DNA from 2 places in the Pseudoalteromonas sp. APAL1 genome. Region 2 is predicted to be linked to the other one. Evidence: predicted binding sites of a transcription regulator. Region 2 holds the regulator's gene; the other holds the start of a gene.
What was found. Region 2 encodes sigma-54, which starts transcription at its own class of promoters, with help from an activator protein. Its sites were predicted from a motif close to GTTGGCACGNNNNTNGNNT; they were not measured.

Region 1 (3,372 bases), on a different contig from region 2:
TCAAATGATTGCTCAGATGACCAACTTTACCATGGCTGAAGGGATCTCGAATTTAAACTCAAAATTTGATGCACTTACTGCGTCAATGACATCGAACTCGGCATTACAAGCTTCGACCTTAGTTGGTAAACAAGCACTATTAGAATCAAATACGATTGATTTTGATGGTAGTAACGTTGCTAAAGGTTCGGCAATTGCAGAAACGCCTGTTGAAGATCTTACGCTTCGCATTACTGATGAGTCAGGTCAACTTGTACGTACCATCAGCATGGGCGCTCAATCGGCTGGCGCAGTTCGTTTTGAGTGGGATGGTAAAAATGACGATGGAGAGCTTTTGCCTCCAGGCGAATACGAAGTTAAAGCTGAAGGATTCCAAAATGGTGACTATAGCAGTCTACCTTTAGCGACTTTCAAAAATATTGAAAGCGTTAATATCAATGGATCTAGCGGCATTATTATTAATACTAAAGAAGGCGCGGTTAGGCTAACTGATGTTGCAGAAATCGCTTAATTACACAGATTAACTAGTTAGCCTAGTGCTACAGATTGACACTTTAGAGGTGACTTATGAGCTTCAATATTGCATTAACCGGCCTTGCTGCCGCGCAAAAAGACTTAGATGTAACAGCAAACAATATTGCTAACGTTAACACCACAGGCTTTAAAGAGTCTCGTGCTGAGTTTGCTGATGTGTACGCATCATCAGTATTTAGCTCAGGTAAAACTAAAAATGGTGACGGCGTAAGAACTACAATGGTGGCACAACAATTCCACCAAGGTTCATTATCTTTCACTAATAACTCACTGGACTTAGCAATTACTGGTGAAGGCTACTTTGCCATGGCAAATGACCTAGGTGCACAAGATTTTACATATACTCGTGCTGGTGCGTTCAAACTGAATAAAGACAACTTTATTGTGGATGCTAGCGGAAACTACTTACAAGGTTTCCCTGTTGATGAAGCAACGGGTGATACAACTTCTGTTAGTTTAAGCACATCTTCTGCGCTACAAATTCCTGATGCATCAGGTTCTCCACGCGCTACGACTAATGTTTATTCGTCGTTTAACTTAGATTCGCGTGCATTAACGCCAGCAGTTACACCATTTGACCCAGAGACAAGTGCATCGTATAACAGTTCAACATCAACAACAGTGTATGATTCTTTAGGTGAGCCACACATTTTACAGTTCTTCTTTGTTAAAACTGACGCAGCAGTGACTGGTAATGACAATGAATGGCAAGTGTTTGCAACACTTGATGAAAAGCCGTTTGCTGCTAATGGTACTGAGCAAACTACGTCGCCATATACGCCTATTTCAACTTTTCAGTTTGACTCAAGTGGTTTACCTCAAAGCACTGATGGAACTGCAAATACAGATGCTACGTTTAATCCATTAACAATACCTTCAGGCGGTATATCTGGTTTATTATCTAACGGTGCGAGTTTCCCTGATGATGTAAACATCAATTGGCGCGATGAAGCTGGTACAACGAATAAAATACCGACTCAATATGCAAGTAACTTTGAAGTGAAAGCGCTAGAGCAAGATGGTGCGACTGTAGGTCGTCTATCAGGTATTGATATTGGTACAGATGGTAAAATCGTTGCTTCTTACAGTAATGGTGATACTTCATTCTTAGGCCAAGTGGCAATGGTGCGCTTTTCTAACTCACAAGGTTTACAGCAAGTGGGTAACACGGCATGGAAGAAAAGCTTAACCTCTGGTGAGCCAATTGCCGGTGAACCAGGTTCAGGTACATTAGGTTCAATTAACTCATCAGCCCTTGAGCAGTCAAACGTCAACTTAACAAGTGAACTTGTTGATTTGATCAGTGCACAACGTAATTTCCAAGCAAATTCACGTGCATTAGAAGTTAACTCAACACTACAACAAAACATCCTACAGATCCGTTAATCTAAACGGCTCTGAGCTTAATCCGACACGAAGGCTGCTCCCTCAATTGGCAGCCTTTTTTCATTTTTACCATCCTATTTATGCGTCAATTTTACTTTGGCACTTTTATTGCATTTCTTTAGTTATCGTATTTTTAGTGAGTCAATGTTATGGACAAAATGGTCTACATTGCCATGTCTGGTGCTAAGCAAAGCTTGCGTGGTCTTGAGTTAAAGGCTAACAACCTTGCTAATGCTAACACCACTGGCTTTAAAGCTGATTTTGCACAAGCGCGTTCCATGCAGGCTTTTGGTGAAGGCTTGCCATCACGTGTGTTTGCGATGCAAGAGCGTCCTGGTTCAAATATGGAATCGGGTGGATTCGTTGAGACAGGCCGAGAGCTTGATATTGCCATGAGCGACCGTGGTTGGCTCAGTGTGCAAGATGCATCAGGTAACGAAGCTTATACCAAAACAGGCACACTAAACATCACACCTGACGGCGCATTGATCACCAGCCATGGCCGTCAAGTTATTGGCGAGGGCGGGCCTATTATCTTGCCTTTGCCAATTGAGAAGGTTGAGTTTAGCGAAGATGGCGCGATCCAAGTGCGCCCGCAAGGTGCACCTGCCAACTTTTTAGAAGTGGTTGACCGCTTAAAAGTGATCGAAGCTGATAACACTCAGCTTGAAAAAGGTAATGACGGTTTATTTAGACCAAAAGAAGATATGTTGGTCAATGATCTTTGTGGGTTCTGTGATATTTCACCCAATGTAAAAGTACTGTCAGGTACGCTTGAAATGTCGAACGTTAATCCAGTCCATGAAATGGTCGACATGATCAGCAACCAACGCCAATTTGAATTACAAGTTAAATTGATGAAAACAGCCGAAGAGCTTGATGAGCGTCAAGATCAGCTGTTACGCATTGTTTAAGATGACTGAGAGGGTAGAGTTATGAATCCAGCATTGTGGATCAGTAAAACCGGGCTTGACGCCCAGCAAACCGATATTTCGGTGATCTCAAATAATCTCGCGAATGCCAGCACGGTCGGTTACAAAAAAAGCCGCGCCGTATTTGAAGATTTACTATATCAAAACATTAATCAACCAGGTGGTCGTTCGTCTCAAGATACTGAAATGCCATCAGGTTTAATGCTTGGCGCTGGCGCTAAGGTTGTAGCAAACCAAAAGAACTTTTCGCAAGGTAATATGTTAACGACCGAAAACTCACTGGACTGGATGATTTCAGGCCCAGGTTTTTTTGAAGTACAGCTACCTGACGGCAATATTGCTTACTCACGTAATGGTCAATTTACGACAGATGAAGACGGTCGTATCGTAACTTCAGGTGCGGGTTTCCCGTTGCAACCTGAAATGAATGTGCCAAATGATGCGCAATCAATTACGGTGTCACAAGATGGCGAAGTATCTGTTCGTGTAGCAGGTCAGGCAGAAAATGTGGTAATTGGTC
Region 2 (3,372 bases):
GTACGATGAGTGCAACGAAAATATCCACAGGTCGGTTATCAATTGCGTCAAAATTGATTGGGGATTCACTCACTATGACAAATGCCTGTGGTTGCTCTGCACCACTCATGCGGCCATGTGGAATAGCAATGCCACGACCAATACCTGTACTGCCTAATTTTTCTCTATTGAGTAAGGCATCAAGGACGTCTTGTTGAGATAAATGAGGAAGCTGCTGGTGAGCCAGCTCGCTGATATATTCAAGGATTCTTTTTTTGCTATTAAAAAGGACCGCAGCTTTGCTGCAGTCCTGGTTAGTAAGTGAACTAAGTTTCATAATTTAGTGTCGAGCTAATTTCTCTTTGTGTTTAATGACTTGACGATCTAGTTTATCGATTAGCGAGTCAATGGCTGCATACATATCTTGGTGTGCAGTTGAGGCAAAGAGCTCGCCTCCATTTACATGTAAAGTTGCTTCTGCTTTTTGGCTTAATTTTTCTACATCTAGAATGACATGTACATTATTAATGTGGTCAAAATGCCTTTCTAGTTTTGCAAACTTGCTGTTTACATAGTCTCTTAATGAATCAGTGATTTCTACATGACGACCAGTTAAATTTAGTTGCATAAGCATTTTCCTTCTATGTAAAACGTCTAAATCAAACTCTTACGCTGATTAGACGGAGGTATCGCTAGAGACTCTCGATATTTTGCAATTGTGCGTCTAGCTACTTTAATTCCTTGCTCAGCCAATATATCTGCAATTTTACTATCACTCAATGGTTTAGCTGAGTTTTCTGCAGCGATAAGCTTTTTGATCAAAGCGCGAATTGCTGTTGATGAACACTCACCACCGTTTTCTGTGCTGACATGGCTTGAGAAGAAATATTTCAACTCAAAAATCCCGCGAGGGGTGTGCATGTATTTTTGTGTTGTAACACGTGAAATTGTCGATTCATGCATTTCGACCATTTCTGCGACATCGTTCAGCACCATTGGTTTCATGGCTTCTGGGCCATGTTCAAAAAATGCTTGTTGTTGCTGTACGATACAATTGGTCACTTTTAAAAGTGTATCGTTACGGCTCTCTAAGCTTTTAATAAACCATTTAGCTTCTTGTAAATGAGAGCGAATAAACTGGCTATCGCTGCTCGATTTTACTGAGCGTGACATAGCTGCATATTGGCTATTCACTCTAATTTTTGGCATACAATCTGGGTTTAATTCAACGACCCAACGACCTTTAACTTTTTTAACCGATACATCGGGTATAACGTACTCAGACTCTTCGCGAACTATGCTGTCAGCTGGCTTAGGGTTTAAGCTGTGGATCAGCGTCATTACTTCTTTTAGTTCGCTTTCTTTAAGCTTAGTCTTTTTCATCAAAGTGCGATAGTCGCGACTTGCTAATAATTCAATATGCTCAGATAAAACCATTTTAGTTTCAGCTAAATACGGCGTACTCGCATCGAATTGGCGAAGCTGGATACATAAGCACTCTTGTAAGCTACGGGCACCAATCCCTACTGGATCAAACAACTGTATTCTCTTTAAGACCGCTTCGACTTCATCTAGTTCGATTTCTTCTTCATCATTATTTTGATTAAAACTTTCGACTATGTCTTCGCAGCTAACAGTTAAAATACCTGAGTCATCAATTGCCTCTACGATGGCGACAGCGATCGCTTCATCGGTTGGGCTAAATGGTGTGAGTTGTAATTGCCACATAAGGTATTCATGGAGGGTTTCAGTCGATGCACCCTGATAAATTGACTCATCTTCAGGCATTGGACCTGATGATGTTGATGGGGCAGCACTCATGTACTCATCCCATGTCACATCCATGGCTAAATCGTCACTAACGGTGTCTTTGTTAAGGGCATCGCTGCTTTCTTGTTCGTACTCACTCGGCGCTTCTTCGGCCGATGCACTTAGCTGAGTATCATCAGATTCAGCTTTTTGCTCGTTCTTACCAATGTTTTCATCGTTGTAATCTGCTTCTTCCACTTCAAGCAGAGGGTTACTATCAAGTGCTTCTTGAATTTCTTGCTGGAGATCCAATGTACTAAGCTGCAGCAAGCGAATTGCTTGTTGCAGTTGTGGAGTCATTGTAAGTTGCTGGCCCATGCGCAGCTGTAATGATTGCCTCATGTATCCCTAACAATCCTTTTATGTGTTATCGACACCTGTGCAGTCACAGGTAAATTTATATCGATTTATTGTCATTGTTATTTAGTTTAGCAGATGCGCTAGATGGTGGCTTATTGGTTATAGCCTGAATTGCTCACCTAGATACACATCGCGTACGGTTTGGTCAGCTAAAACATGCTCAGGTGTTCCTGATGCAATTAGCTCCCCATGAGAAACAATGTAGGCTTTTTCACAAACATCAAGGGTTTCTCTAACATTATGGTCAGTGATTAATACACCAATACCACGATTTTTTAAGTGTTCAATAATTTTCTTTATATCTAACACTGAAATAGGATCAACACCAGCAAAAGGCTCATCTAACAAGATAAATTTAGGGTTTGCGGCTAATGCCCGAGCAATTTCTACGCGACGACGCTCGCCCCCAGATAAGGCCATACCTTGACTATCACGAATATGCTGAATACTAAATTCATCAAGTAAGTTGTTGAGTGTTTCTTCTCGGCCTTGTTTATTTAAATCTTTACGCGTTTCTAAAATAGCCATTAGGTTTTGATAAACCGTTAACTTTCTAAAAATAGATGACTCTTGTGGTAGGTAACCAATCCCTAAACGTGCTCGGCTATGCATTGGCAAAAGTGTAATATCATTATCATCAATGCTGATCTTGCCTTTATCGCTAGGTACTAAGCCAACAATCATATAGAAAGTGGTGGTTTTGCCTGCGCCATTTGGGCCAAGCAAACCAACGATACTGCCCGCTTCAACCTCAAGACCCACATTTTTGACAACTTGGCGGCCTTTATAACTTTTTGCTAAAAGCTCTGCTTTTAATGTGCTCATGGTTGGCCTTTATCGTCTTGTTTGTTGTCAACAGGCACTAAGATTGTGTGTACACGGTCTGTTGAGTTTTCGTCTTTTTCTGCGCTAATTAGTTGTTGTGCCATATCATAAGTAATGCTTTTCGCTGTTACTTTTTGGCCTGCTTGAGTTACTTCGGCTTCCCCATTTAAAGTTAAGAAGCGCTTGGCTACGTCGTAGCGAACTTCTTCTGCACTGGCGCTCATTACCGTGCCATCTGCTTGCTTTTCTTCAAAATAAGCAGGCTTACCTGTGGCGATAATTAACTCAACAGTACCTTCTGTATCACCACCATGGGCTTCAAGGCGTTCGGCTGTGATCCGGCGGTTACCATGTATAATTTCGACATTGCCTTCAAATATACCAACGCCATCTTTTAGC

Region 1: L1264_RS00675 (flagellar basal body rod protein FlgF) is a predicted target of sigma-54. The motif match lies at 2,016-2,034, and genes of this name have one in related genera.

Annotation. Positions count from the first base shown of each region.
Region 1 is NZ_JAKGAW010000001.1:143,761-147,132, reverse strand. Features, by position in the region: gene L1264_RS00685 (flagellar hook assembly protein FlgD) at 1-511, shown strand, start outside; gene flgE (flagellar hook protein FlgE) at 568-1,920, shown strand; gene L1264_RS00675 (flagellar basal body rod protein FlgF) at 2,070-2,834, shown strand; gene flgG (flagellar basal-body rod protein FlgG) at 2,856-3,372, shown strand, end outside.
Region 2 is NZ_JAKGAW010000004.1:36,862-40,233, forward strand. Features, by position in the region: gene ptsN (PTS IIA-like nitrogen regulatory protein PtsN) at 1-316, opposite strand, end outside; gene hpf (ribosome hibernation promoting factor) at 320-607, opposite strand; gene L1264_RS03280 (RNA polymerase factor sigma-54) at 634-2,130, opposite strand; gene lptB (LPS export ABC transporter ATP-binding protein) at 2,248-2,973, opposite strand; gene lptA (lipopolysaccharide transport periplasmic protein LptA) at 2,970-3,372, opposite strand, start outside.